DNA from 2 places in the Thermosediminibacter oceani DSM 16646 genome. Region 1 is predicted to be linked to the other one. Evidence: riboswitches for the same ligand, from Rfam matches in the RefSeq annotation. Region 1 holds a riboswitch; the other holds the start of a gene.
The links. Region 1 has a riboswitch for FMN ahead of TOCE_RS09535 (ECF transporter S component). Riboswitches for the same ligand answer to the same signal wherever they lie in the genome.

Region 1 (15,585 bases):
GTAGTTTACGGGGACACCCTGCACCGGATTACTGGAACCCCACCGTCCCGGCCCCACCAGGATATATCTTTCACCGGCCAGCGTTTCGTTCACCCTGCCCACTTCCCTGGCGATGGCGTATTTATCAGGGCTTTTGTGGAATTCGTCATGGTCGACGTACACCAGGTATTTGATGCCCTGCACCATACCGTTGGTCAACATCCGGTCGCCGGCAAGGATGATATCCTCCTTCTTTATTTTTTCGGGAATCCTAACCTTCCGGTACTCTTCCAAGCTTGACAGGGGCCTCACCTGAATAAGGGCGAACCTGGGGTCTTCCGGCTCATAAGCCCATTCCACATCCACCGCGATCCCCATAGCGTCTTCGAGCACCGAAAAAAGATATTTCATCAAACTGAAAAATCGCGGTTTATAAGCCGGGAATCTGTCGAATGTAAATATGAGCTTTTCACCCGCGCTGAGAGAGGTTATGACTGGAGGAATGTCTTTTATCATGTTTTCGGCTGCGGAATACAGGGAACACAACCTGTTGAAACTCCTGTGATAAGGTATCAGGTCAAGCCTCTCATTGATATTATACGATTCTAACTTCCCCGTCTTCAGATTGAGCATGTCAAAGGTCTCCTGAGAATACTTGGCTATTTCCTGAGCGTTGTTGCCTTCGGGCCTTAACTCCAGGTTTGTCAGAGAAAAGGTCCTGGCATATCCCCTTCCGGTGCTCCTGGTGCCGAGCCCGAACACCATGCGGACGACCCCGTCTTCCTTTCTTATCCTCTCGGTAAAACGCCGGTAGTTCTGCGAAAAACCTACGCCTGCTATTTCCGGGTAAAAGCCGTCACCCCTCTGTTTTCCGAAGAGTTCCTGAATAATAACCGCCATCTTTTCGTCTTCGAGCCCGTGCTTTTTTCTGTAAACCACCGAGTTTTTACCGAAGGTGCTGGCGTAGACCTGTTTTATGGCATCGGTAAGCTTTTGCAGTCTCTCCTTTTCGCTGCCTCTGTTGGATATAAACGTGGTAAAATACTTACCCGCAAAGGAATATTTGACACTGTCCTCCAGCATCGAAGATGACCTTATAGCCAGCGGACAGTTCATAACGCTCAATACCCGTTTCAGAAAATCATTTACATAATCGGAAAAATTCCCTTCCATGATCGCTCTCTGGGTCCTCTCGAGATCCTGGGATGATTCCTCTAAAATTTTATAAATGCCATTTTTTTCTAAAAATTCTTCGTACACGCTGGTCGCGATAAAATAGCTCTGAGGGAACATCACATTTGTTAAAATCTCATCGCTTTTTCCCTGCAGAATTATCTTTGAATAGAGAAAACCTTTAGCCTTTCCGCCTATGGTGCCATCACCAAGGGTTCTCCGTTTAACCCCCTCGATTTGAAGCGGATCGAAAGCTATATATTCTTTGAGCTTATCCTTCCTTTGTTTTGTCATTTAAACCACCTCCTACAATTTAAAGTACATATAAAGTTTTTGGAATGCGAATATATATCCATCACCGGGGCAATCGCAATGGCCGATCCAAGACTTCAGGATCCCTTCACGGGGTTTTGTAATGGTCCCATGAAGCCGAAAGGTTGCAGCGGGCTATGTAGAGATCCCTGATAGCTGAAGCGTAGGTCATTGCGGGCTCTTACTTTTTTATTAAGAGCGTAGCTGTGAAATAAGCCGCCCGATCATGGGTAGCAGCGCAAGGCCTTTATACATCAAAAAAGTATAAAAAGCTGCCCATAAAAAATCTCCGAGAAAACTATAAATCACATAGACCCTGAAATCGATCCCGATGATCCCCGAGGCCCAGACAGCCGGTGTTCGGGGAATGCCTATCAGGCGGCTGCCCACGATTACAAGGCCGCCGTAGCGCCTGTACCACTCCTTTATCCGGTCAAAACCTTCCCGCCATAGCTTGATTTTTTTCCCGTACCTGTCGAAAAAAGGTTTCCCTTTTTTCCGGCCGGCATAATACGCGAGCACGTTTCCCAAGAGGTTCCCCAGAGCCATGGTGAGTACCGCTTTCCAGAAAGAGATTTTACCTTTTTTTATGAGGAAGGCCGCCGCCAGAAAAACCACCTGTACCGGCGCGGGCATGCCTGTGCCTTCGAAGGCCAGTATCGAGAATATGGCGACGTAACCGTAATCGAGCACAGCCTCATATAACTCAGATCCAAGGGTGTTCATGGCTACCACCATAAAATTTTATTTATTTCCGTTTTTTTATTTTCCCTTTTTTTAAATAAACTATAAAAAATTGGGGTAAAACATTCTCCAATAATCCAAAAATTGCACCCGTCGCTCCGGTATGTTAACATTGATTTAGAAAGGAGAGTGCAAAAGTGAAAGACGGCTCATTCATCACTCTAGGCATCGAGACCTCCTGCGACGAGACCTCGGCGGCGGTAGTGACGGACGGCAGGAATATCCTTTCCAATATCATACTCTCGCAGACTGAATGGCACGAGAGATTCGGCGGCGTCGTGCCCGAGATCGCTTCACGAAAGCATCTGGAGTCGATCTGCGCCGTCGTCGAAAAGGCCCTGCTGGAAGCCGGCGTAGGGTTCAAAGACGTGGACCTGGTGGCAGTCACCAACGGTCCGGGCCTCATAGGAGCCCTGCTGGTGGGGGTGTCCTACGCAAAAGCCGTGGCCTACGCGATAAAGAAACCCCTCATAGGTGTAAACCACATAGAGGGGCACATTTACGCCAACTTCCTTGAAAACGATTTTGAACCTCCCTTCGTTTGCCTGGTGGTTTCGGGAGGACACACGCACCTTATACACATGCGGGATCACGGGCTATACGAAGTGCTGGGCAGAACACTGGACGATGCTGCGGGCGAAGCCTTCGATAAAATAGCTCGGGCCCTGGGCCTGGGTTATCCCGGCGGGCCGCTGATCGATAAAATCGCCAAATCCGGCGACGAAAACGCCATCGCGTTTCCGGTGGCACACATAAAGGACGGCGCCCTGGATTTCAGCTTCAGCGGGCTCAAGTCGGCGGTGTTAAACTTCCTCAACAACAGCAGGCAAAGGGGTGTCCAGGTAAAAGTAGAAGATGTGGCGGCCAGTTTCCAGAAAGCGGTAGTAACTGCCCTGGTGGAAAACACCCTGGAAGCGGCAAAGCGGGTGAATTCGAAGGTTATAGCGCTGGCGGGAGGGGTCGCGGCCAACAGCCGCCTTAGAGGGGAACTGCTGAATAGGACCGGCGGTGACCTGGAGGTCCGCTTCCCACCGGTCAAACTCTGCACCGACAACGCCGCCATGATAGCGTGCGCAGGCTACTACAGGTACAAGCAGGGGTTCTCCTCGGATCTTTTTCTTGACGCCTATGCAAACTTGAGGCTTTTTTGATGATCTTGTGGAAAATAAATCTGGGGATATTGTGAATAAGTTGGGTACAAGGGACGGTTTTTAAGTTTTTTCTGTGGATAACTCTGTGGATATGTGGAAAAATTTACTTTTCTAACAAATCCGCCCACATTATGACCGCATCTTCCCGGTTATCGGAATAATAGCCGGGCCTTATGCCCATGGGCTCAAACCCCAGCTTTGAATATAGGTTCTGGGCAACGTAGTTGCTCTTTCTCACTTCAAGGGTCATCCTGCGGGCGCCGCTCCCCCGGGCAATATCCATTAGAGACCTCATCAGGAGTTCCCCTATTCCCCTTCCCCGGTACTCGGGCAAGACGGCCACATTGGTCACGTGGGCTTCGTCTACAACCAGCCACATCCCGGCATAACCCACTACGCTGCCGTTAAACTTTGCCACTATGTAGGTGGAAAAATGGTTGTCCGTCAGCTCCGCGGCAAAGGCGTTTCTGGACCAGGGGTTGGTAAAGCTTAGCTTTTCTATCTCTATCACCCGGTCCAGATCTTCCAGCTTCATCAGCTCAATGGTAACCTTTTCCCGTTCAGCATTTTCCATATTTCTCCTCCCATTTCTCCTCCGCATGCGATTTCCTCATGTAAAAGGGTTTGATGGAAAAACAGTTGCAGGTCTTGCCGCTAAGAAAATCATTTAGCCCCGCCGCAGCCACCGAAGAAGCCCTGGGCATGGCAAAGATCCGGTGGGCAACGGTGATTTTCTCCCCCGCAGTCAGTCCTTCCGGCAGCGCGGAAGTCACAAGGCCCGCACCGTCTCCAACCAGAATCGTCCTGCTATTCAGTTCCAGCAGGCGTTCTATCAACCTTTCCACCCTTATGACTTCATAATCCCAAAGACGCTTCAGCTCCCCCTCTTCCCAGCGGTAGAGGCAGGTATAAACCTCTCCCCTCTGGGCATCGACAACGGGGCATATGAGGTCACCGCAGTGCATCAAATTGTACGCCAGGGCATCCAGGGTATTAACCCCCACGAGAGGTATATTGCAAACGTGAGAAAGCCCCTGGGCGCAGGCCATTCCTATCCTGATACCCGTAAAGGACCCAGGCCCTACAGCCACCGCTACGGCGCCCAGCTCCTTCAATTCCGTATCGGCATCGGTAAGCAGCCTGTCTATCATTGAAATAAGTTTTTCCAGGTGGGTATGCCGGTTGTTCAGGACGTATTCGGCCACCAGCCTTTCCTCGGAAAGCAGCGCTGCTGTAGCCACCGTGGAAGATGTATCTATTCCCAGAATCTTCATTGCCGCTTCAACTCCCGTATTATTTTTTCGTACCGCCCGTCCGTTGCCGTAAAGGTTATTCTCCTCCTTTTATAGTCCAGGATTTCGAATTCTATCCAGAGCACTTCCGGCGGCAGGATATCCGTCACCTTATCGGCCCATTCCATCACCACTACATGGCTTTTAAGATAATCCCTGAACCCTATGTCTTCCAGTTCAACGGCGTCCAAAAGCCGGTAAACGTCCATGTGAGCCAGGGGTATATCGCCCCCGTACTCGTTTATTATCGTAAAAGTGGGGCTCGTCACGTAATCGATGGAACCCAGCCCTCTTGCAATACCCCTGGTAAAGGCCGTTTTACCCGCACCAAGGTCTCCTTTTAGAGCCACGCAGTCCCCGGGCGAAAGCAGTTTACCCAGGGCTTCGCCCAGCTTTTCGGTTTCCGTCACACCGTTTGTTTCAAAAATCGCTTTCATTTCCCTCATTCTTTCTCCATTCGTATTATTGTGTTACATATACATTATATCGCAAAATGCCTGATGGTAAAAACAGATAAATTTGTTTAACACACAAGTAAAAAAGCTGTCCCAAAATTGATATGCTCCCCTTGTAGTAGACAGAGGGGTGCATGACACCAATGGAGTATCGCAACTATCTTGCCGGTATGCAGCATAAAGAAAGCACCAATCATTTTGGATTGGTGCCTTACGTGGAATTTTTATTATTTCCACTGTCTACTTGACAGGGGACAGTCCAGCACGCGCCTAGGGACAGCCCTTTTATTTACCGTGACTTTATATATGCAATATCGGCGAAACTCTTTTGTAGATCAGCATTGTGATTATCGTCAGTATTAAGCCTTTTATGAGGTTGAAGGGCACGATGCTGTATACTACCAGCGTCTTGAGGTCTACCACTCTGGAGTTGACGCTGCTGCCCATACCTACAATTGCTTCCAGGGGTATGTTGAAGACCTTCGCATACAGAGGTAAAAAAACGTAGTAATTGGCCAGGGCCATGCCCAGGGTCATTATGACCGTACCAAACACCATTCCGAGTATAGCATTCGTCCGGGTCTTCCTCACCGAGTACAGCAGGGCCGCCGGCACCACAAAAAGTGTGCCCGTAAGCAGGTTGGCGATTTCTCCCACAAAAGCGGTCTGGTTCTTGAAAATGGCGTGCAGGATATTCTTGAGCACCTCCACCGCCACCGCCGCCCAGGGCCCTACCCCGAAACCGGCGAGCAGTGCCGGCAGGTCGCTCAGGTCCATCTTCAAAAATTCGGGAAATAGCGGCAGCGGAAACTCAAGATAGGTCATTATCAAAAAGGCCATCACTCCGAGCACCGCAACCTTAGCAATATTTCTGGTTTCGCGCCATGTCGCTGCTCCGGACTGGTTTAATGCATCCATACTTACACCTCCTGTAAAATTTGAAACCCCGGGACAAACCCCCGGGGCTTAATCTCACATCGCCACTATCGCCTTCTCCCATCCGGACTTTAACCGTCGGCCCCGGATTTTCACCGGGTCAACCCCTTTAAAGGGCTCGCGGGCTCGCCATAAAGGCTCACCGCCGGTCGGGAATTTCACCCTGCCCCGAAGGCTTGATCCTTCGATCTTATTAAATTCTGTAGATTAGTATACCACATAATTCTTTCAGATTCAAGTGAAAAAAGCGACTATTGTTGTTGAATCCTCAGAGCTATTGTTATACTTCATTCATAGAGAGGACGGATTGGGATCTTTTCCCTATAAGTAGTAAAGCTCGTGTCCACCAAACTGATTCCTTAGGACAGCTACAATTTTGCCTGAGAATGTATCATTTTCTAACGATCTGTATCTCATAAATAAGGATAGTGCGATGATAGGTACAGGAATACCCTTTTCCAAAGCTGTTTCTACAGCCCATTGAGCTTCTCCAGTCGATTTCATAATACCCTTAATATTTGTTAACTTATTGTCCTTAGATAGGGCATCATACAATAACTCTATCAACCAGCTTCTGATAACAGAACCATGATTCCAAACTTTTGCCACTTTATCCAATTTAAAGTCGAATTCACTTTTATATAACATTTCAAATCCTTCTGCGATTGATTGCATCATACCATATTCTATGGCGTTATGTACCATCTTACAAAAATGTCCGCTTCCAGCTCTTCCAGTATATAAATAGCCATCTTCTACAGAGATATCTTTAAAAATTTTCTCGCAAGTTTCAAATACATCTTTATCTCCACCTACCATTGCACAAATTCCATTTAGCGCTCCACTTACGCCGCCACTTATTCCACAATCTAAAAAATTAATATTCAACCTCTTGAGCATTTCATACTTTGCAATCGAATCTTTATAATGCGAGTTACCACCATCTATTATGATATCGTTTTCATCTAAATATTTAACTAATTCATTTATAACATTATTGGTGGGTTCTCCAGCTGGTAGTAATAAAAATATCTTTCTTGTTTTATTTAATTTACTAACTAAATCTTGAATACTTTCGGCAAAAATTGCTCCTTTTTTGTCTAAACCCTTTAATTTTTCTTTGTCGATGTCATATATAACTGTTGTATATCCTTTTGACAATAAGTTAAGTGTAAGATTATATCCCATTTTACCAATTCCTATTAATCCTATCTCCATTTTTCAACCCCCATACATTAAATTAAATGTGATAAATAAATTAAGCATCGCATTTCTAAAATTGTACCTGCCAATGAGTTAAACTTGATTTACTAAATTTACAAACTCGATAGCCCTTTCGGTTATTTTATCAAACATACCTTTTGCTATAAGATCTCTATCTACTAATGCTCCTCCTAATGACACGCCTGTTGCACCCGCTAAAATAAAGTCTTTAATATTATTTTTATTAATCCCTCCTGTAACAAAAATAGGTATATGTTTAAGTGGTCCTAAAATTTCTTTAATATATTGAGGTCCGAATACACCGGCAGGGAAAACTTTAATGAAATCCGCTCCTGCCTCATAACCTGTTAAAATTTCTGTGGGTGTTGTAGCCCCGGGAATTACAGGTATACCATATCTATTGCACAATTTTATTACATCTAGCTTCATAACCGGTGTAAATATAAACTTCGCACCTGCTAAAATAGCAGCCCTTGCCGTTTCCGCATCCAATACTGTTCCAGCTCCAACAAAATATTTATTGCCTTTACTCAATTCTTTAATTACATCTAGAGCCCCAGGAGCCTCAACGGTTATTTCTAAAGCCTCAATACCTCCTTTTTTTAAGGCATCGGCTAAAGAAAATATTGTGTTTATATCACTATTTCTAATTACAGCTGTTATTTTAAGTTTTTTAAGTTTCTCAATAATTTCATGCTTTTTCATTTGTATCCTCTCCAATAAGTTTTATTTCTTATTCTCATAAAGATATTTGGGCTCCATATCTTCCAATACACTAATAAGCCCTTCTACCGCCATAATTGCCATCCTCTCCGAGGCTTCTATAGTAGCTGCCCCGCAGTGGGGTGATAAAATTAAATTATCCAATTCAAACAGTTTGCTATTTAATGGTGGCTCTTCTTCGAAAACATCTAATGCTGCTCCTGCTATTTTTTTGTTTTTCAAAGCGTTATATAGTACAGCCTCGTTTATAATTCCACCCCGAGAAGTATTAATTATATATGCAGTGTTTTTCATGAGATTAAATTCCTCTTCGTCGACAAAATGATATGTTTCCTTATTTAGCGGTAAATGTAATGTTATAAAATCTGCTTCTTCAAATAATGTCTTTTTATCAACATATTTTACACCTAGTTTATTTGCAAAATCATAATCAGGGTATTTATCATAAGCTAATATTCTCATATCAAAACCTGTAGCTCTTTTGGCAACACTCCTACCAATATTTCCTGTACCGACGATCCCTAAAGTCTTACCATAAACTTCACAGCCAATTATCTTTTCCCATTTGTTGCTCCTCACTATATTATCTAACTTAATAACATTTCTGCTTAAACACAGCATCAGAGAAAAGGTTAAATCTGCTACAGATTCTGTGTTTGCACCAGGGGTATAAGTAATTTTTACTCCTAACTTGTCAGCTTCTTCAATATCTATATTATCTACCCCAACTCCATACTTCGTTATGACCTTCAGCTTTTTTGCATTTTTTAATACATTACTCGTTATTTTGTCTAAACCTACAATAATGCCATCAACATCCCTTATTATTTTAATCAATTCAGATTCTTCATACGGTTTCCCTGAGTTATTTATCAAAATTTCATAATCGTATTTTTTTAGCATTTCAAATGGAACATTACTTGTCTTGCCAAAAGATCTCGGTGTTATTAATACTTTCTTCCTCATTTCGAGCCTCCATTTTTCTCTACTTTATTCTTCAAAGTCTATGTCATACTCCTTTGCTATCTTTATTACTTCCTCATACGTTTGGTCGTTTATAGGAACTCCATTTTTTAAACGTTCTTCTATTCTCCTTAGTTCTGGTTCACCGGGGAACATAATTTCATTATTATCATCTGATTTTGGAACAGATTTCATTTTTTCTATATAACGAGTAATTTTCTCATTATATTCATTGATTGGCATTAATTCGCTGATGTTTATCGCTATAAATACTATGCCTAAATCCTGACCACGATCTAATGCATTATGAAGCGATCCCACATCAGGGCCCCATGATGAACCTGTTAATAGACCGGCTATTATATCAATCAACATTGCAAGTCCAAATCCCTTATAGCCACCTAACGGATATAGTGTCCCTTTTAAAGCTTCTTTAGGGTCAGTTGTAGGTTTGCCATCTGCATTAAGAGCCCAATTATCCGGGATTTTATTACCTTTAGATAATTCAACATAAATTTTCCCTTTTGCCACAGTTGAAGTTGCCATATCTAAATTTATCACTTGGTCGTTATATGGAATCGTAATACAAAGAGGATTTGTCCCAACAAATTTGACTTTCCCTCCCCACGGTGCCATCGATGCGGGGGCATTTGTCATACCTATGAAGATGCAGCCATTATCTGCTACTATATTTCCATAAAAACCTAATGAACCACAATGGTTTGTCCTCCCTATAAATGCTGCTGCAATTCCGCTTTTCTTTGCTTTATTTAATAAAGGTTCAACCGACTTATATGCCGCGATCTGTCCCATGGTATTATTGCCGTCAATCAATAATAGTGGTATATCTTTATCTAAATTTAAAACGTTTATATCGCCTGATAAATTATACAAACCTAATTTTGCCCTTTTTACATAAATAGGTAAATTGGATATACCGTGCGATTCTATCCCTCTTAAATCAGAATAAATGAGACTTTCCGCTATTATTTTCGCATCTTGTTCTTTAAAACCCGTCTTTTTAAAAATTTCTATTTCCAATTTTTTTAATTTATCTGCATCTATAATCTTCGGCATCGACATCAACCTCTCTATAAGTTTCACATCTCATTTATTTATTCCAAATAGCTTTAAAGCAGCATCTAAGTTAACCCTTTTGCTTTCTGGCAATGTTTGAAAAAAGACCTCAACATTAAAATCATTTGCCAATTCCCACAGCATCTCAGCTTCTTCCTTTTTTAAACTAACACTTGGAATCACAAACTTTTTCTCCGGACTTTTAGCAAGTCCTCCAATATTCAATTTTTTGATAGGCAAACCTTTAACGACGGATTCTTTTACTGTAGCAATATCCTTGTAAAGTAAAATAACTTTGTAAATCCCAAAGTTATCTTTATTCCATAGCGAGATTGCATCATCCACGCTTAATATTTTTGCCGGCAAATTAGACGCGGCAGCTGTCATTAGGTAAATACTTTTCATATATTCATCTTTTACAAGGTTATTGTCTATCACAAAAACAGAATTACATCCAAATCCTTTGGCCCATTTTGTCATGACTTGTCCATGAATTAATCTATCATCCACTCTAGCAAAAAGTATTTCTCCCATCGCTGATCTTTCCTCCCTTTTATAATTTGGATCCTAGCTTTTTGATACCATCCACACTTGATTTATATACAATTTCAATCAATTCTTCCGTATCATATTTATCCCTAGATGATAATATTTCTATCAACATCGGTAAATTAACTCCTGTCAAAATTTTTACATCATAGTTTTTTGAGACTGACAAAGCACTATTTGATGTACTGCCGCCAAATAAATCTACAAGAATAATCGTTTCTTTATTAGCTTTTTGATTCTCTACAACAATTTTTTCAACGTCCATTCGCAATGATTCAATATCATCCCCTAAATTAAGTCCGAGTGTAACCACATCTTTTTGTTCTCCCATTATCAATTCAGCGCTCTTCAATAATTCTCTACTAAAATTCCCATGTGTAATAATCAGTACAGCTTTTTCTTTCATTGGTTCCTCCTCATCTCTTACATTTAAATATTTGAATCGATGTTTTGCCACTTGGCAAAATAAAATTAACCGAAAATACTGCAGAACAAAGGTAAGAGGGAGAAGCAAAGCATCCCCTCTTTTATAATTTCTCAGAGTATACCCAAAAATCCTAACACGCCAAAAATAACTACCAACCACAGAAGTACCTGTATAATCTTCAATCCTTTTCTAGAAAAATACAGGTAAATTGACATTACTACAAACAAAGGTAACATACCGGGTAAGATCTTATCCAATATTTCTTGAAGCACAAACTCTTTCCCAGAAATTGTCCACTTGAGCGGAGTGCTTACATTCACGTATGAAGCTGCGAGAATACCCATCATGAAGGTGCCCAAAACTGATAATGCTTCTATTATGCTTCGTATGCGGCTACCACTTACTATTTCCGCAACTGCAGCACGTCCTAAATTATAGCCCAATCTGGTAAAGTAAAATCCATATAGATACGTTATTGTAACGAATGCAATCCAAGGAACTAAAGCGCCCAAAGGATTTCCTGCTTGTGCCCATGGAAGAGCAAGGGCTATTAAAATATACTGTACAGTTCCAGAATCTATAGCATCTCCTATACCCGCAAGGGGTCCCATCAAACCAACTTTTGTATTATTAATAGCTTCCGAAGTAATGGCTTCATCTTTTTTTCCTTCAGCCAAAGCCTTAGCTCTTTCTTCTTCTAAAGAAATCGTAATTCCGAGTATAGTACCTCCACCCCAGTTACACTGTGTATTAAAAAATAGGAGGTGTCTTCTAAAAGCTTCTCTCAGATCTTCTGACTTCTTATATAATTTCTTTAAAATAGGCATTATAGCCCACAGGAAAGACGGAGCTATCATTGTTTCGTAATTATGGGGAATCTCATTAACAAACCACCAACGAAACCAAGCGCGGTGCAAATCCTTGTTAGTAATTCTTTCAGGATAATCTTTGCTCTTTACATTTGCCTCCATTTTTCATCTACCCTCCTTATAGATTTATTCTTCAATTTGTTGCGGATTGGTTAAGGAAACATACAAATAAGCTGTTATTGTCCCTAAGACTGCGTATGTCACAGTATTCACATTAAGAGGCTTCAGAATTATGGCCATGAAATAAGCAAGAAGGAAAAATACAATAAATTTTCTTTTGCCTATAACAGTAAGTGTCAAAGCTATTCCTAAGGCAGGCAAACCTCCTCCTATGACCGACAACATATGGAATATCTTCCCCGCAGAAACTGTTTTAACTAATGCAGCTATTAGAGGCGTTCCTTTATAAAGAGCAATGAAAATTGTCGGGAAAAAGATGACCAGACTAATGATTATAGGCAGAACGACAATTGAGAAAGTTATACCTCTTTCATTTAGCCGATCTGCATATTTGTTAGCCAAACGAACGACAAAGGTATTAACAAAAAACCTAAAACTATAAAGATAACTACCTAAAAGCCCTATAGGGACGGCTACAGCAATTGCTGCTTCTGGACTTAGGTTGGCCAAAACCGCAACCGGCACTGCTATAGCGGTCGCAACAGCTGGTTCGCTTGGCATTGTACCACCCGGGGCTATTAAACCCATATAAATTAATTGAATTGCAGCAGTAACTGTCATAGCAGCAGGAACATTGTTTAAAACTATACCTACTACCAACCCTGTCATCATAGGAGTAAAGCGGAGCATCAATGTAGAGTATCCAAGAGCACGCGCTTCTACTATCGCTATCCACAGAGCTATTAGAGCCGCTTGTCCAGCACTAAGAGTAACTTGCTGATCCATCTTTACATCCCCCTTAATTATTAAGTTTTAATTTTTATTTTATTTTCGATGCTTTTACTATCCTACTTGCATTCCCACCTCTTTCAGGTTGTAGTTGTATATTAATATTTATAAATATTTGTCTATATTAAGCTTAGGGTCATCAGGTAAAATTTGAAAATAAACAGGTATACCTTTCGCTAAGATACTTTTCAATATCTCTGTTTCCTCGAGTGAGATAAAAATATTTTTTAGTAATAATCTCTTTCCCGGTCCCGCACTCATACCCCCTATATTTATTTCTTTCAATTTAACTTCCGCTTCTATTAGAGAATACATTGTAGAAGGGCTCTTTGCTAACAATATCACCCTTTCTTCACCAACAAATTTTTCCTTCAAGGCATAAATAGCCTCTCTAATGCTAAAAATTTCTGTTTTTATACCTTGAGGAGCTGCCATTTTTATTACTTTGGCAAGAAACACATCATTGGAAACTTCGTCATCGACAATAATAATCTTTTGAGCTTGAGTATAATTTACCCAGGAAGCTATAATTTGCCCGTGAATTAATCTATCATCAATCCTCGCCAGAACAATATCTCTCATAATATCAGCTTCCTTCTTAAGCTATTTCGTAGTCAGAAATAACTTTTCGTAAATCTTTTATTCCGCAGTGTCCCTTCTCAATACAATGCTCTTTTAGCATGCTTAAATTATAATTTTTTCGCATGGTCAATGCTTCTATAATCATAGGCATATTAACACCCGTTATATATTCGACTTTTAGATTATCCTCTAAATCTCTGCTGCCGATAATAGTAACATTTGATGGACTTCCACCATAAAAATCTATAAAAATTAAAACCCCATCACCTTCATCGAGCATTTTAATCGTTTCTAATATATTGTTTTTAAATTCCTCAATATTGTCACCTGGAAAAAGCCCCAAGGCCATTGTTCGCTCTTGATTTCCTACAATAAGTTCTGCACTTTTTAAAAGCTCCTTGCCTAAATTTCCATGTGAAACTATTAAAATTCCTATCATGAAATTACTCCTTACTATCACAACTTTTTCTCTAATATTCTACAAGCAACTTTCATGCCAAGTATTTTGTCATATAAGCGCTAATTATGGCGAAAAAAAAATTAGTGCTATTAATCTAAAGCATTTAGCACTAATGTATGTCAAAAAAAATATCTGTGTTACGATCTTTTTAAATATATGTGTCAACCCTAATAGAAAGTGTGCCATAATATGTGCTAATCATTTCTACTATATACGCAATTTCTGTATCAGGTATTGAAATTCCAAAAACCTCTTCCACTATTTCAAAATGTTTTTTTATAAGCTCAAACTTAACACTTTGATCGTTTTTAATATGATCTAAATTCCTATAAGGCAAACTTTCACCTCTTATAATCCTCTCTATCATACATGAACAATGAAACAAGAATTTTATCAATATTTCTTCGTCTATATCAGCACCAATATCCGATAATATACACTTTAACACACTCTCTAGAATTTTATATGCCTTACTAGGATTTAAAAAGGTCAACGTTTTATCAAGTATATTAATCAAGCTTTTCTTTAAAAATGGCATATCATTTTCAAATTCTATTTGCGTATATTCTATCACTTCATTTTTCTCTTTATTATTGTTAAAAGCAAAACTCAAGCTCATGATTTCTTTCGTTAGTTCGTCAAGAGTCATATCAGGCATTAAAGCTTTTCTTGTAGCTTCAATAACAATAGGCGTACTTACCATATCTATTGTCTTTGTCATAATCCCTGTTCTTTCTGAAATTATCTCAGAAAAAGTTGTAAGGGATCCCATATCCACCAATATAAGTACACCTTTCCCCTTATCTATTTGCTTAACAATGTCAATAGCTTTATTTAATGTAACTTCAACTTTTTCATCAAGAGGCATGTCCAAAGCCTTTGCATGATCTACCCCAAGAAGAACATTTGCCACATTCGCCATTGTGCTTGCCGCATGATCCCCATGCATTATGACTAATACACCTATGTTTTCATCCTTTCTACCTATTCTCAATGCATGCAAAAACATAGCGAGAAACGCCGTTTCGTCTTCGGGTATTTTTACGTATAGCTTTTCTTCCAATTTAGCCTTTATTTCTTCTGCCGCAATATATTCAAACTGGTAATCTTTTGCTATATTTTCTCTATCCGGATGAGATATCACTATGCCCTTTTTTAATCTTTCTAAAAGTGTCGCAATATGAAGCGTTATAGTATAAATTATCCGTTGATCAATGAGTCCTTTAAATTTATCTTTTACATTATTTAAAGCATATTCCACAGCTTCCAAGATATCTGGACTTACAAATTTTAATACCACATCCCGATTTATAGTGTTAGGCTCTGATTCACCGGAAAGCAAATACTTATTAAAATATTCTTTAATCTGATTTTCTATTTTTCTTCTGATTTCCTCAGAAGATAATCCCTCTTCATTATATTTCCTCCAGTTATTTACTATTATCTCATAAAAATCATCTTTTGCCTCATAATTGCCTGCACTCCCAAGAAATTTTTTATTAAATTCATTCATTAGTTCAGTATTATCTCCCTCAAATACAACATCCTTATAATTATTAACCTCTCTTATTATTTCCTCGTTTTTCTTGGCATCCCTTATCCTAAATAATCCTTCTTGAATATGACGGGAAAGTATTGAAAGTTTTACCTCCACTACACCATTCGGAGACATCATATACTCAAGAAAGGCTCCCGCACATATAAGCCGGATGTCATTCTTTAACTGGCCTATATTTCCCGGACAATCGTATAATAGTAAG
Region 2 (15,585 bases), 230 kb from region 1:
CGCCTACAACGGGAATGCCCCTCTTGCCTATCTGCTCGATGTGGGAAGCGAAGTCTATGTGATTGTTTCCGAAACCTTCGGTAGTTACGATGGCGCCGTCAACGCCCAGCGCTTCCACGAGGGCTCCAAGGCGCTCCGATACGTAGAACTTTTCTTCATTTACCTGCGGGCTACCCACGAATACCACGCCTACCAGGTTTACTTCCTCGTCGTCAGCTACCAGGTTTACCAGCGGTTCCCTGAAATAGTGACGCGTATTCTCCTTGGAGGCGGGGCCTATGCAGGTGAGGGCGTGGATTCCGCCGTCCCTTACCTCGTTGGCGGAAAGCACCACCGGGATGTTGCCGAGGTCTACGTTGGGCCTTCCACCCAGCACTCCGGCCGGTTCCTTCGGCAGGATGACGTTGTCGTGCATTGCGCCCTGGCCCATGATCTCCTTCACAATGACTACTCTGGGCCTGCCGATCCTTTCCACGTCTTTGTATTCGATTTCCCTGGCGGCTTCGGAAGCAGGTTTCTTTTTCAGCACTTCACGGATTTCCTGAATTACAGCATCGCAGGCCTTGTGAGCAGCATAAGGCCCTTTCCTCTCCATACCCGTTCCAGCCTGTATCGTCACATGGATACGGATCATTATATCGTTTTCATCGGGACATCCGGGCCTGCCGAACCTCACTTTTTCGCCGATAATTCCCTCGCAGGATCCGAATTCGTGCACCTGGATGCCGCTCTCATCCACGCCGGTGAGGATTACGACGGCACCGGACATAACGTGGGTGACACCTTCGCCAAGGGAACCCTCAACTTTTGTGGCAATCGGTATAACGTCCATAATGGTGTTTGTAAATACATTTTTATTATCGGGCGTTATTATATCTATCTCCATCTTCTTGGCGATAGGATCGGCTTTCAGCGCATCTTCAACGAGGCCCTTCCTGATCGTAAGGACTCCGTTTTCAAAGGAAGTCTCGTCTCCGAGTCTTACCTCTTTAACCTCAAATTCCCGCATCAGAAGGGTTCTCCTTACCCTGTCTTCCACTCTGGGTTTTACAGCCTCTTGGGCTCCCTCCACCGGTTTTGCGGCAGGTTCGGCGGTCCCTGCTGCAGTTACGATGGCGGGAATCTCCAGGTTAATTCCCTTACCCTCTTCAATGTGGATCCTTATCACATTGCCGGCACCCGTTACGGTCTGGGCGGCTCCGGATTGCACCATCTCAGCTTCCTCTACTACCTCAGGCTTTTCCCCTTGATCCAGACCACCCTCGATCATGTCGGGGGTAATAGGCGTCAGGGCGTCGATGGTTTTTATCAATTTTTTTCCAAGAACTTGGCCGATGGTAAGAACGTTTTCAGGTATGGTGAGCAAGCCCGAGTCCTCCAGGTCAGGGAATATGGCTGGATCCTCCAGGTCTGCCGGGCTGATGATCGTTCCTTCGTGGGTAAGACAGCAAACGACTGCCGGGTCATTTTTATGCTGATTGGCGGTTTCCGGAGTGATGGACATAAATCTCTACCTCCTTTTCTTATTTTTTAAGCCTGCGCACCAGCGGATGACCCACCGTGCGGAGCACGTGATCGGTATGATGGTAAACGGGCAATTTAAGTTTCGGTGCAACACCCATTACGGTGTTGGTACAGTCACTGCATGTCCCTACTATGAGTACGTCTGCTCCCATTTTCTTTAGCTTCAGGATCTTTTCAGCCTGTCCCGGGCAGTTTCCGGGATTCTCGCATTTAATTCCTCCCTTGACGTCAACTACCTGCTTACAGCGCTCAACTCCGGCAACGCAGGCCCCCATCTTTTCGGCTACTTCCCGAAGCCTTGCCTCATTGGCACCGCAGCCGCAGACGAGGAGCCCGGCTTTTCTCTTCTCCCGGGGCAGTGGATCAGTGACTATTATACCTCCCGTTGTCTTGGTGACAACACAGTCCAGATCTACGGCTTTGCCCGTGAAGGGGCCTCCCATTATTATTTCCCCGAAGTCCCCCTCAAAACCCCCGGCCTTCTCAATCAGCTCAGCAATTGGTGTTCCGATGGGTACATCGAAAAATACGCGGGCTTGGCGGCCGCTCTTCAGCCGGCCGATCACTGTGACGTTTTTCGATATGACCGGTTTCCTCTTTTCTACCGCCTCGCAGATACGGGAAAGGGTCTCCACGTTTGAAATAACGGCTCGAGCCGCCGATGGCAGCTGATCGGGCCTCAAAAGCTGTCCCAGAATTTCCCGGACCAGCGCCCTTTCTTCCCCCATCGGGTAAATGTCGGGCATTTCCCTCACTTCTATCCTGGGATCGTCGATCACCGATTTCATGGCTTCTACGGCTTTCTTGTTTTTAGCCTTAATGGCTATATAGCCGCGGGAAGCATTGGTTATTTGCATGGCGTATTTCAGCCCACGGTAGACGATTTCCGGGTTCTGCTCCATCTGCCGTACATTGTGAGAAAGCAGCGGCTCGCATTCCACGCCGTTGGCAATAACAGTGCCACCCTGTAAATCGACATCCATCTTTACATGAGTGGGGAACCCGGCTCCGCCCATACCAACTATACCCGCCTCTTTGATCGCCTCAAGCATGCTGGAGGTTTCCTTGATAGGCACGTAATCCTCGGGTTGCTCTTTATCGGGCTCTATTTCTATATACTCGCCGGTTACTGCCGTCACCACGCCGCTGAGGCTGGCGTGTATGTTGGCCCCCAATTTCTCCGGAGCGGCTATTAACTGGCCTTTTTTTACCCTTTCACCCGCACTGACGACGGGTTTGCAGGGCGCTCCTATATGCTGTTGCAACGGTATTTTCAATTTATACTCCACGCGCAATCACCTCCTTTGTGAATGTGGTAACAATGTTATTGCAATTTTCGTGCCAATACTCGCTAAAATTAGACAAAAGCTTTTCTGAGCGGCTTTCATTAGTTAATATCGACAATTAACAAGCCTATTATGCTTAGGAGATGAAATATAGTATGTACAATGTACCGACACCTTTTGATAAAAATCTACCGCAATCAATTTCAAACATTTGTGATTACTATCACGAAAAATGTCCAACCTGCTGACGCATGTCAATCGGTTGGACATTCTATTTTTAATGTTTTAATTTTGTAATAAAGGGTGCTGCGTGGAATGCCCAGCATTTCAGCGGCCTTGGCCTTATTATTCCCCGTCATCTTCAAGGCGTGGGTGATAGCCTTCTTCTCTGCCTCGGCCACTACCTGCTCCAATTTCATGAATCGGTCTTTATCAGTAATTCTGGTGGTATTTTCAAAATATTTCTTTATAGACTGAGGTAGGTGTTCCGCCAGGATCGATCCGTCTTCAGCCAGTATTACCAGCCTTTCGACCACATTTTTTAATTCCCTGACATTGCCGGGCCAGGGATAATTGAGCAACATCTCCACGGCGGCGGGTTCTATCCTGTCGATGACTTTTTTATTTTCCACCGAATATTTTTTCAAATAATAATCTATCAGTACCGGTATATCCTCCGGGCGCTCCCTTAACGGTGGTATTTTCAGCGAGACTACATCCAGCCTGTAAAAGAGGTCCTCCCTGAATTTCCCCTGTTTTACCATTTCCGCGAGATCCCTGTTCGTAGCCGAGATAATCCTTATATTTACCTTTACCGGTTTTACACCTCCGACCCGGTAAAATTCTCGATTCTCCAGCACCCGAAGCAACTTTGACTGCATTTCCAAAGGCATTTCACCTATCTCGTCAAGGAAGACAGTTCCGCCTTCAGCTAGCTCAAATTTCCCCGGTTTACCCTTTTTCTGGGCGCCGGTGAAAGCCCCAGGCTCATAACCGAAAAGCTCGCTTTCCAGCAGGCTTTCCGGTATAGAACTGCAGTCCACTACTACAAAAGGCTTATCTTTTCTCTGGCTGCCCTGGTGTATGGCGCGGGCAAACAGGTCCTTGCCGGTACCGCTTTCGCCTTGAATCAGTACCGAAGCGTCGCTTTCGGCCACCTTCATTGCGAGCAGAATCAGATCGTACATGGTCTTGCTCTTATAAACGATGTTTTCAAAATTGAAATCCCGATGCAGTTTCTTGATCTCTTCTTCGACGTATTCCAGATACTGGATCCTATTTCTTGCCTTTTGCAACTCGTAGCTGAGCTTTCTTATCTCGGTTATATCCTGGTCTATGGATACCACGCCCAGAAGTTCACCGTCTTTTTTTATGGGTATTGAGCTGATGACGACCACGTTGCCTTCTCTAGGCCTGTGTTCAACATATTCTATGGGTTTTCCCGTTTTCAGCACCTCGAGCGCCAGGGCGTTGGGGAAAAATTGCACTATATCCCTGCCCAGAATCTGGTCTTTTTTTATGCCGTAGAGCTTTTCGGCCTGTCTGTTCCAGTATATAACGCGCCTCGAGCGGTCAATTACACAGATACCCTCGTTTATATTCTCCAGGATGCTCTCAAGCGGTATGTCAAAGGTTGCGTAGGCACTTCTGGCGTTAGCCTCTATCATATCTAAGATAACCTCCGAAAAAACTTTTGCATCAATATATGGTGCAATTTTCGTACCATTCTGCGTCTAATTTTGCCGTAATATGTCGATATCTCGCTTTAATAATTATAATGCAACGAAAAACTTCAATAAATGAATATTTTTTACCATTAAAAATAAGCCCTGCGGTTCAGATTTTATACTCCTTAAATTTTAGTATTTCCAGGACATAAAAAAAAAGGAGGATTTAACATTCCTCTCCGTTTTCGATATGTCAGTTGACGTAAATTATCTTGTTCCGGCGGCGGGTAAAAAATCCGTTGGACCTTTGCCCATAAGTATCCTTGTCATCATGTATGGTGTCTATGTTCATTATTTTCAACATAATTTCACGCTTTTCTTCTTCAGAAGCGGTAAGGTAAGCCCTGAGGAGCATGTCTCTTTCCCTCTCTAAGTACTGCTGCCGCGTCATTTTTTCCCTCCTTCGTGATGTTGAGACTGTTATATCTTTCACAAATATTATATCAGACGTTAAAAAATTAATCAAGTATGTAAGTTATAAATATCTTATAATTTTCTTAATTTTTATTGTTAATTCTCTACGACCTCCAATCTACCTCCCCTCTTTCATTAATATTTTTGCTCATTTTACCACAGTTTATACATAATTGCTGGAAAAATGGTAAAAAAAAAAGCTGCAGGCAAATCCCTCCTACAGCTTTATTCCCTTATCCATTCCTTTTCCTAAAAAATCTCTTCAACCCCTCTAAAAGACCCTTTTCTTCCATCACTACAAAAGGCACATCCTGGCTTTTAGGAACGAGTAGGACCCCTAGGATGCTTACTCCGTCGAGATATGTATTCATCTCCATGGTTTTAAAGCTGCCGTCGGTTTTGAGCACATCAAGCCAGATATAGGTGGGCATCATTGTTTTTATCAGTCTTATATCTTCCGAATCCTCAACCTGCCGTCCGTTTATTGAAAGGATTATATCTCCGGGTTCTATTCCCATTTTTTCCGCCGGAGAATCCTTCAATACATCCAGGACCCTGACTCCTCTTGTGGGAGGAGTAAACAGCGGCGGTCTTTCCCTCTCGTTCTTCCGCCCCATAATTATTAATGCTTCATGGGCTATGGGTGCGAACAGGGCAGCTATATACTTGAAAGCGTGGATCCTGGAAGCCATAATTGCTAGAAGCAGAAGAACCACGCTGAAAATCAAAAGGTTCAACGCCGACGCCCTGCTCCTGGCCCTGGGAGGCCTGGTAAGAGCTATGTCGCCGTATCCTAAGGCAGCTACCACCGGCATCATGAGATAGACAAGATCCTTTCTTCCGAGAATTTCGGCAGGAGGTTTAATTATCGGCCACCAGGCGGGCATGTTGATTATATCCTGTGTGGGTACCTGCCCCAGCATAACCGCCAGCATCATTATCGGAACCGGCCAGAATTCCTGGAGGGAAAATCCCCCCACTATGCCGTACTTCTTATCCTGTATGAAGACGGGGGCCGAATTTAGATGGCCCGCTGTGTAAATGAGGAGGCTTTCCACCATGTGGAGCACTCCTACCAGTGCCATAAGTCCGGCGACGTCTATCCTGGGATAGCCGAACAGTAAAGAAAATAGAGAAACTATACCCCCTGCGTAAGAAAAACACATCAGATGCGGGTGTATCAGCATGAGAATAATCGCCAGAGGCCAGACGTAAATCAAACCGGCCTCCGTTATGCTGATACCCAAAAAGACTATAACAAAGCTGCCGACGATACCTCCCAGTATTCCGAAAAAGACGGCGTAAAGCACTTTTTTCCCCGGGCTTACTTTTACGACTCCGAACATCCTCTCTTCCAGGTCGGCAGACTTCCTGTATTGTAGCCATATAATGAGAAGCACCGTCCAGAAAAATGGATTGGTCACCGCAAGGGGCAGTCCTTTCAGGATAAAAACAAGAATGCGGAATAATGGAAACATAGCTATTCTCCTCAATTAGCCGCTCTGACGGATGTTTTTAATATGTCAATGGCTTTTTTCAGCTGTTCGTCCTTCTCCGGCGGCAAATCGAATGGATTATCCGTTTTGCCCTGCGCCACCTCGACGTTGGGTTCAACTCCTTTTCCGTCGATGCTCCTTCCGCTGGGTAAAAAATATTTAGCTATAGTTAATTTCAGTCCGGAACCGTTGTTCAGCGGTGTCAGTTCCTGGACGGTACCTTTCCCGAAGGTCTTTTTGCCCACCAGTACGCCCCTGCCCGTGTCCTGAAGGGCTCCTGCCACAATTTCCGCCGCACTGGCGCTGTTCTCGTTTATAAGTACCGCCAACGGTATATTAAGGCTAGCCGTATCGGAGTAATATTCTTCCAACCGGTGACCGTATCTGTCTTCGGTGAAGACCACCAGCCCTTTCCCCATTAATGCGTCGGCTACTTCTGCCGCCGCACTGAGGGAACCGCCGGGGTTATTCCGAAGGTCCAGAACCAGAGCTTTTACGCCCTTCTGTTGTAAGTAAACCAAGGCATCATTGAATTCTTCGGGCGTGTAAGTATCAAAGGATGTAATCTTTACGTATCCGATGCCATCTCCCAACACATCCCGTTTAACCGTCTTCAGCTTTATATCATCCCTTACGAGTTCGTATTTCAATAAATTCTTTACTCCCGGTCGCTCTATGTAAACCGTAACCTTGGTGCCCTTCCTGCCGCGAAGGAGCTTTACGGCCTCGTCCAGAGTCTTTCCCTTGAGTTCCACGTCATCCACCTTTACTATCCTGTCCCGGGGGCGAATTCCGGCTTTATGCGCAGGGGTGCCTTCAATCGGCGCTATCACTATTATTGAGCCGGTTTTTTCATCTATGTCGAGCGAAAGCCCTACTCCCTCAAAGCTACCGTTTACGGAAATCATGAAATCCTGGAATTCATCGGCATCCATGAACACGGAATACGGGTCTCCCAGAGCCTGAACCATACCTTTGATGGCTCCCTGCACCAGCACGTCTACCGGAACTTCCTTTATGTATCTCTCCCGAATGTAGTTCATCACATCGATAGCCGGTTTGAGCTCCTGAAATTCGATGTTTTCCCGGGAAATAACCTCCTTCGGCTGCTTTTCCTTTAAAGCAGAAAGGGGCTTAACGTCATGAGTAGCCCCTAAATAGAACCCAACAATAAACAACAGGCATGATATAATCGCCGATATAAGCGCACTGATAAATTTTTTTCTGTTATCGGTCAGCATATATTTAACCCACCTTAATCTTGTTTTCCATTTATCTATAATTTATTAAACTTCTTTCTTTTATATCACTTATTTTAACCAATTCCAGGGGTTAACATGCTGACCGTTCTTACGCACTTCAAAGTGGAGGTGCGGCCCCGTGGAGTACCCAGTGCTGCCCACTAGACCCACCCTGTCTCCGCGCTTAACCTTTTCCCCATCGCTTACTAGTATTTTTGAAAGGTGAGCATACAGGGTGGATATGCCGCCGCCGTGGTCGACAATAACGGTATTGCCGTAACCGCCGTAATACCCGGCATATATCACTACGCCATCATCGGCCGCCACAACGTTGGCACCCATGGAAGCGCCGATGTCGACTCCCGTGTGGAACCGCCTGGTCTTGAATATCGGGTGGGTGCGCCAGCCGTATTCGGAAGTAATCCTCGTTGAACTGGGGCAGGGCCAGAGGAACTCACCGGTTCCCATATACCCCTTGTTGTTTCTGGCCTGAATTTGCCTTATCATTTCAGCTATTTTCTGGGATTCCGCCTCCAGCTGATCCTGCTGGCGCTCGTACTCCCTCTTCTCGGCTTCCAGCTTGGCCAACAATCTCTTGCGGTCCTGCTGGCGGGAAGCTATCGTCATCCTATGTCTGTTAATGATCTGGTGCTGCCGGGCGATCTCCTGCTTTTGTTCCTCAAGCTCCGCCTTCTTCTTCGCTATCAGGTCCTTTTTTGCCTTGAATTCCGCCAGTAGGCTCTTGTCGTAGTCCACAATCCTTTTTACTGCGTCAATCCTTGTCAAAAAATCGGAGAAACTGGTGGAAGCCAGCAATACCTCCAGGTAATCTACGGGACCAGCTATGTACATCGCTTTCAGGCGAGCCTTCAGGTTCTCCTTCTGGTCCTCAACCTCCTGTTCAGCCCTGTTGAGCTCCTGCTGGGTAGCAGCGAGCTTTTGCTGAATCAGCTGCAAGTTTGCTTCGGCCGCAGCCAGTTTTTGCTGCGTCGCCTCCAGGTCCTTCTCTATTTCGGCGAGTTCGTTTATTACATCTTTCCTTTGAGAATCCACTCTCTTTAAATTATAGTTTACCTCTTGTAACTTACGCGACAAATTGTTGTATTGATTTTTCAGGTCCTGCAGGTCCTTGGCCAGGGCCGGTACTGCCGCTAGTATAAAAATTACGGCCAAGATCAACGCAAAAAGGCGCCTAGCTTTGTTTTTGATTTCTCCCAAGCCTATACCTCCCTTCGATGGCTAAACCCTCAGAAAACGCTTAATCGAAAATCCGCTACCAAAGGCTCCCAGCAGGGTCCCCACAGCCAGTAATCCTAGAGTGTAATCGCTAAATTCCTCTATCGGCAGCAGGGAAATCATCGGAATATTCAACATCACCGTATCATATAAATAATTGTAGCCACTAATAAGGAAAATCATCGCGATCATCGAACCGGCAAAGCCAAGGAGCATACCTTCTATGAGGAAGGGCCATCGCACGAACCAGTCGGTGGCGCCGATGTACTTCATGATATTTATTTCCCTTCTCCGGGCGAAAACAGTGATCCTTATTGTATTCGATATAATAAATACCGAAATTACGGCGAATATCGCCATAATGGCAAGGCCCAGCAATCTCATCCAGTAGGTGATGTTGAACAGCTTTTCAACAACACCCTTGCCGTACTTCACTTCCTCCACCCCGGCAATCTCCTGGGTGCGGGAAGCGATATCAACCACCTCCTGGGGATTTTCCACCCTTATGCGGAAGGAGTGAGGCAACGGATTTTCTATACCCTCCAGTAACTCCTCCCCCACCTGTTTTTTAAACTCCTCGAGAGCCTGTTCCTTCGAAATAAATGTAACTTCTTTCACTCCGGGAATACTCTTTATCCGATATTCGATTTGGTTGATCTGCAGCTGGTTTACGGAGTCATTTAGGTAAGCGGTGATCTCCACCTGGGATTCAACGTCTTTTGCTATATGGTCGAAATTGATGGAAATCATCAAAAAGGAGCCGAATATTATCAGCGCCGACGCCACGGCTCCTACAGAGGCTAGGCTCATCCAGCCGTTTCGCAACAGGTTGACGAAAGCTTCCCTGAAAAAGTAGCGGATAGTCCTAAATTTCACAGCTATAAACCCCTCTTTCTTCATCCCTGACGAGACGGCCGTTTTCCAACTGCAAAACCCTTTTTCTCATCACGTCTACCACTTCTTTGGCATGGGTGGCGACAATCAAGGTAGTGCCCTTTTTGTTTATTTCGTTAAGCAATTTCATTATTTCCCAGGAAGTATCCGGGTCCAGGTTGCCGGTGGGTTCATCGGCTATGATTACATCCGGATTGTTGACCAGGGCTCTGGCGAGGGCTACCCTCTGCTGTTCTCCCCCCGACAGTTCGTGCGGCCTGGCGTTTAATTTGTGGGAGAGGCCCACCATTTCAAGCACCTTGGGCACTCTCTTTTTTATCTCTCTTGGCGATGCTTCAACCACTTCCATAGCAAAGGCGACATTTTCGTAGACGGTCTTTTGAGGCAGCAGCCTGAAGTCCTGAAATACGACCCCAAGCCTTCTCCTTAGATACGGCACCTCGTTGGGCCTCAAGCGGGTTATGTTCTTACCGTTGAAGAAAATCTGCCCCCGGGTGGGCAGCTCTTCGCGAAATAGGAGTTTAATGAACGTGGACTTGCCGGCACCGGTAGGGCCTACCAGAAAAACGAACTCGCCCTTTTCGATTTTGACGCTTATATCCTGAAGGGCGACACTACCGCCCGGGTATACTTTGGAAACCCCGACCATCTCGATCATATGTAACACCTAAAATCACCCCTTATTACTATTTTTTTACTTCGACATAAATCCCAAAATTCCTTCCCTCTCAGGGCTCATATTTTTTGGTAATATCTTCCCGTCAAACAAAAAAAGCGGCTATTCGCCGCTTCGGGGTAGTAATTTCTTAAGGTTAGCCATCTCTATGGCCGTCAGGGCAGCATCCCAGCCTTTATTCCCCGCTTTTGTGCCCGCTCGCTCCACCGCCTGCTCTATGGTATCGGTGGTCAGGACGCCGAAGATGGTGGGCACCCCTGTTTCGAGAGATACCAGGGCAATCCCTTTGGATACTTCGGCCGCGACATAATCGAAATGAGGCGTTGCACCTCTTATAACTGCACCCAGGCAGATCACCGCATCGAAGCGCTTGCTCTCGGCCAGCATTTTTGCCGTCAGAGGTATCTCGAAGCTCCCAGGCACCCAGTAAATCTCGATGGCCCCGTCGGCGGCGCCGTGGCGCACCAGGCAGTCGAGAGCCCCTTCCAGCAGTTTACCGGTAATAAATTCGTTGAAACGGCCGACGACGATGCCGAATCTCAGGTTTTCGGCTGTGAGTTTAGCTTGGAAAATTTTTGGCATTTTTAATTCCTCCTCCTTTTAACTATAGCCAGTGACCCATTTTTTCTTTTTTGGTTTCCAGGTACTTGGCATTGCTCTCGTTAGCCGGGATTTTTAGCGGCACTCGCTCCACTATCTCTAGGCCGTAACCCGAAAGGCCCACCACTTTTTTGGGATTATTGGTAAGAAGGCGCATCTTCTCAACCCCAAGGTCCCTGAGTATCTGTGCACCTATGCCGTAATCACGAAGGTCGGGAGGAAACCCCAGCTGTATGTTTGCCTCCACCGTGTCGAATCCCGCATCCTGCAATTCATATGCTCTGATTTTGTTGGCAAGCCCTATACCCCTGCCTTCCTGGCGCATGTAGAGTATCAGGCCTTTCCCCTCCTCCTGGATCAACCTCATTGCTGCCCTCAGCTGCGGGCCGCAGTCACAGCGCCGGGAAGAAAAAACATCCCCGGTCAGGCATTCCGAGTGCACGCGCACCAGGGGTACATCGCCCTTCTTTATCTCCCCCTTCATGAGTGCCAGGTGGGTCTCGGCAGTTACTATGTCTTCATAGCATATCAGCTTAAAATCGCCGTAATCGGTGGGCAGCACCGTCCGGGCCACCTGCCGCACCAGCTTTTCTCTCGATTTTCGGTACCTGATGAGGTCTTCTATCGTAATTATTTTCAACCCCCTTTCTTTTGCAAACCTCATAAGGTCGGGGAGCCTTGCCATTGTGCCGTCGTCCTTCATTATTTCGCAGATAACCCCCGCCGGATAAAGCCCGGCCAGCCGGGCAAGATCGACGGCTGCTTCGGTGTGACCAGCCCTGCGCAGCACTCCGCCGTCCCTGGCTATCAGGGGGAATATATGGCCCGGCCGGCGCAGGTCCTGGGGCTTTGTGGATGGGTCGATCAACGCCTTTACCGTATCGGCCCTGTCGTAAGCCGATATGCCCGTGGAATTTCCCACGTAATCCACAGAAACCGTGAATGCGGTGCACATATTGTCGGTGTTGCTGCTCACCATCAGGGGAAGGTCCAGTTCTTTCGCCCTTTTTTCCGTTATCGGGACGCATATCAGGCCGCGGCCGTAAATTGCCATAAAGCTTATGGCTTCCGGCGTTACCTTTTCCGCAGCCATAACCAGGTCTCCTTCGTTTTCTCGGTCCTCGTCGTCGACGACGATTACCATCCTGCCCTGTTTAATGTCCTCAATCGCTTCCTCAACGGTATTAAATTCAAATTCTCGCGCCATCGGTTTTCTCCTTCCTTTCAACCAAAAAGTCCGGCACCGGCTAAAAGCCGTAAAACTTGAGCATTTCAGCGGTGAGGCCTTTCCCCGAATCGCTCTCCCGCATGGTCAACAGGAACTCCCTCACGTACTTCCCTATAATATCGGTTTCGAGGTTTACCTTATCTCCCGGTTTTTTATACTGGAGGGCTGTAGCTCTGAGGGTATGGGGTATAATTGAAATCATAAAACCATGTTTTTTCACCCCCTGGACGGTCAGGCTGATGCCGTCTACGGCTACGGAACCCTTAGGGACCACATATTCCATAAGCTCCAGCGGCGCACCTATCTCGATCACTACCGCATTTCCTTCCGGGTGGGATTTCAGGATCTTGCCGACCCCGTCCACATGACCGAGGACAATGTGTCCACCGAACCGGCCTCCTGCTTTCAACGCCCTCTCGAGGTTTACGCGTTTGCCCGCCGAAAGTTCGCTCAAGGCTGTGCTTCTGAAGGTTTCCGGCATTACGTCGGCCACAAAAAAATCATTCCCGACATCCCTGGCGGTCAGACATACCCCGTTGACCGCAACACTGTCGCCGACCCTGAGGTCTTCCAGAACTTTTTTGCACGATACGGTGATCATGGCTCCCGAAGAAGACCCTACAAGCTTTGTAACAACTCCTACCTCTTCGATTATCCCGGTAAACATGAGTCTTCCTCCCTTTTCAGGTCCGGATATGCTTCCAGCAAAAGATCGCCGCCTATCGCATCTATCGAATGAAATTTAAACCGGGGTGCCTGGCTGAGCCGGTCAACATGAAGTTTGCCGACAGAATCAATCCCCTCCCCGCCTATTACTACAGGGGCGACGAAGACCAGCAGCTTATCCACCAGATTCCCTTTTATTAGAGATGAGGTAAGGGTAGACCCTCCTTCCACGAGTACACTGGTTATCCCCATACCGCCGAGGATCTCCATCAGCCGGGACAGGTCCACCCTGCCTTCGGCCGGGGGCACTTTTATCACTTCCACACCCCTCTCCTTCAGAGCACTCACCCTTTCGCTGTCAGCCCTCTCCGTGGTGGCGAGTATTACCCGACCGCCCTCGCATCTCAGCATCCGCGCGTCGGGGGGCATCCGGGCTCCGGAATCCACAACTATCCTGACCGGATTTTTCCTTTTTTCCGGCAGCCGGCAGGTGAGGAGGGGATCATCGGCCATCACCGTGCCAACGCCCACCATTATTGCGTCGTACCAGCTCCTTAACTCGTGGGCTTTTACCCTGGCGGGTTCCCCGGTAATCCACCTGGATTCGCCCGAAGCCATGGCGATCTTGCCGTCAAAGGACTGGGCTATTTTTGCCACAACGAAGGGTTTGCCGGTGATGATGTATTTTATGAACACCTCGTTCAATTTTTTGGCCTCTTCTTCGAGCACCCCGACTACCACCTCGATACCGGCTTCTTTCAAGCGCTTTATGCCCTTACCGGCAACCAAAGGGTTAGGATCGGCCATAGCAGCCACAACCCTTTTTACACCAGCCCTTATTATCGTATCAGCGCAGGGAGGTGTTCTGCCGTAATGGCAGCAGGGCTCAAGGTTTACGTAAAGCTCCGCCCCCCTAGCCCTTTCAGCCGCCTGGGCTAAAGCTTCTACCTCGGCATGGGGCTCTCCGGCCTTTCTGTGGTAGCCTTCGCCGACTATCTCACCGTCCTTTACCACTACGGCGCCTACCATGGGGTTCGGACTGGTAGTGCCCCTGCCTTTCTTCGCCAGATCCAACGCTCGCCTCATGAAGAAAACGTCTCGTTCCATAAACACCTCCGCAATTTATAAAAAAAATACCCTGATGTCCTCAGGGTATTTTGGCTAAAAAATAATTAAACCAGTCTTCTCCCATCCAGACTTTACTGTCGGCTCCGGAATTTCACCGGATCTGCCTTGCGGCTCGCGGGCTTAAGGCTTTCGCCTATCACCGCCGGTCAGGAATTGAAGGCTAAACGCCTTCTCACCTTGCCCCGAAGACTTTCGGAATGAATTTCATATTTAATTAACTTAATGATAACATAAAAATTTGAGAATTTCAATACTCTGAAAGTTAATAACGATAACCTGGGTGACAATAAAAATAAAGCCGGGCTATCGCCAACCGGCCGGATCGGCGACAGCTCACGGCTTTTAACATTACACCCTGACATCGGCTATCCTTTTCAGCCGGCGCCTTACTTCTTCCGGTATCAGATCGCCTACTTTACCGGTAGCAACGCAGATGCTCGTATCCGCCGCACCGTAATACACCAGGATCTCGTCGTTTTCATCCAAAATCTCCTTATCTTCAGCTGGTACCGCTCCGCATGTAAACACCACGTTGGGAACCCAGCATTCACCCTCCCTGCCGAGTTCGCACTCGGTCTCCGGAGAAAGAATCGGATTGGGCGAACGATAGAGCACGCGGCCCGGGTCCTTCAGGTCGACCAGGATAACCCCCAACCTGTACACCATCTGATAGTCGACCCCATGGTATATCAGGAGCCAGCCGTACTTGGTCTTTATGGGCTGGGCTCCCGCTCCTATTTTCAGGGAATCCCACATCATCCCGGAACGGGGCCCGATTATTATCTTATGGCCTTCATGCGGCCACGGGAAGACCAGCTCATCGGAATAGGCGACCCATATACTGGGTTCGATCCGGTGGTATATGACGTAATTTCCCCCTATCTTTTCCGGGAACAAAATAGCGTCCTTATCCCAGAGTCCCGGGAAGGCAAGCCCCCTTCGCTTCCACCTGTCAAAGTTGCGGTTAAGAAAGTCCTCCACGGAAATTGACGCGGCGGCTATCTGTGCCACGATCCCATCGTAAGCGGTGTAAAACATTATAATCTCGTCGTCTATTATCACTACTCTGGGGTCTTCGCAGCCCTTTATTTCTTCGTTGGTCTCGGGGACAAATATGGGCTTATCTAGCCTTTCTATCACGTTGTAGCCGTCGGTAACGGCCAGGCCTATCCTGGAGACCTCATCCTGCCCGAAAGCTCTGTACAGCAGGTAGACCCTATCCTTAATCCTGAGAGAGGCGGCGTTCAGCACGTACCTGCTCTCCCACCAGTGCTCCTTGATGGGATTCAAAATCGGGTTTCTTTCGTACCGTGTCAGCATCCCGGCAGGCGGCCAGTCCTCCAGGTCCTGGATTACTACTTCTTCCTTAGGGGGCTTTACGCCCAGAAGCACGTCCTTCAGGTCCTGGCTTTCCCTTCCGAGGGCGATTAGCTGAAAGACCTGTTGCATTATTTCCCCGGGGTCGTATC

Region 2: another riboswitch for FMN. It lies ahead of ribD (bifunctional diaminohydroxyphosphoribosylaminopyrimidine deaminase/5-amino-6-(5-phosphoribosylamino)uracil reductase RibD); the one in region 1 lies ahead of TOCE_RS09535 (ECF transporter S component).

The regions. Positions count from the first base shown of each region.
Region 1 covers NC_014377.1:1,898,139-1,913,723, forward strand. The annotation lists gene TOCE_RS09505 (PEP/pyruvate-binding domain-containing protein) at 1-1,446, opposite strand, end outside; gene TOCE_RS09510 (DedA family protein) at 1,657-2,190, opposite strand; gene tsaD (tRNA (adenosine(37)-N6)-threonylcarbamoyltransferase complex transferase subunit TsaD) at 2,346-3,359, shown strand; gene rimI (ribosomal protein S18-alanine N-acetyltransferase) at 3,463-3,933, opposite strand; gene tsaB (tRNA (adenosine(37)-N6)-threonylcarbamoyltransferase complex dimerization subunit type 1 TsaB) at 3,920-4,633, opposite strand; gene tsaE (tRNA (adenosine(37)-N6)-threonylcarbamoyltransferase complex ATPase subunit type 1 TsaE) at 4,630-5,088, opposite strand; gene TOCE_RS09535 (ECF transporter S component) at 5,407-6,024, opposite strand; FMN riboswitch at 6,091-6,222, opposite strand; gene gnd (phosphogluconate dehydrogenase (NAD(+)-dependent, decarboxylating)) at 6,364-7,260, opposite strand; gene TOCE_RS09545 (bifunctional 4-hydroxy-2-oxoglutarate aldolase/2-dehydro-3-deoxy-phosphogluconate aldolase) at 7,339-7,971, opposite strand; gene TOCE_RS09550 (phosphoglycerate dehydrogenase) at 7,993-8,955, opposite strand; gene TOCE_RS09555 (Ldh family oxidoreductase) at 8,980-10,029, opposite strand; gene TOCE_RS09560 (PTS sugar transporter subunit IIB) at 10,060-10,563, opposite strand; gene TOCE_RS09565 (PTS sugar transporter subunit IIA) at 10,583-10,984, opposite strand; gene TOCE_RS12670 (PTS system mannose/fructose/sorbose family transporter subunit IID) at 11,116-11,976, opposite strand; gene TOCE_RS12675 (PTS mannose/fructose/sorbose/N-acetylgalactosamine transporter subunit IIC) at 12,001-12,780, opposite strand; gene TOCE_RS09580 (PTS sugar transporter subunit IIB) at 12,889-13,365, opposite strand; gene TOCE_RS09585 (PTS sugar transporter subunit IIA) at 13,382-13,804, opposite strand; gene TOCE_RS09590 (sigma-54-dependent transcriptional regulator) at 13,974-15,585, opposite strand, start outside.
Region 2 covers NC_014377.1:1,669,553-1,685,137, forward strand. The annotation lists gene prdA (D-proline reductase (dithiol) proprotein PrdA) at 1-1,504, opposite strand, end outside; gene prdC (proline reductase-associated electron transfer protein PrdC) at 1,524-2,813, opposite strand; gene TOCE_RS08450 (sigma-54 interaction domain-containing protein) at 3,065-4,477, opposite strand; gene TOCE_RS08455 (hypothetical protein) at 4,731-4,928, opposite strand; gene TOCE_RS08460 (PDZ domain-containing protein) at 5,185-6,429, opposite strand; gene TOCE_RS08465 (S41 family peptidase) at 6,441-7,688, opposite strand; gene TOCE_RS12790 (murein hydrolase activator EnvC family protein) at 7,758-8,906, opposite strand; gene ftsX (permease-like cell division protein FtsX) at 8,928-9,800, opposite strand; gene ftsE (cell division ATP-binding protein FtsE) at 9,790-10,476, opposite strand; gene ribH (6,7-dimethyl-8-ribityllumazine synthase) at 10,597-11,076, opposite strand; gene TOCE_RS08490 (bifunctional 3,4-dihydroxy-2-butanone-4-phosphate synthase/GTP cyclohydrolase II) at 11,099-12,301, opposite strand; gene TOCE_RS08495 (riboflavin synthase) at 12,342-12,989, opposite strand; gene ribD (bifunctional diaminohydroxyphosphoribosylaminopyrimidine deaminase/5-amino-6-(5-phosphoribosylamino)uracil reductase RibD) at 12,974-14,095, opposite strand; FMN riboswitch at 14,165-14,310, opposite strand; gene TOCE_RS11720 (glycoside hydrolase family 130 protein) at 14,465-15,585, opposite strand, start outside.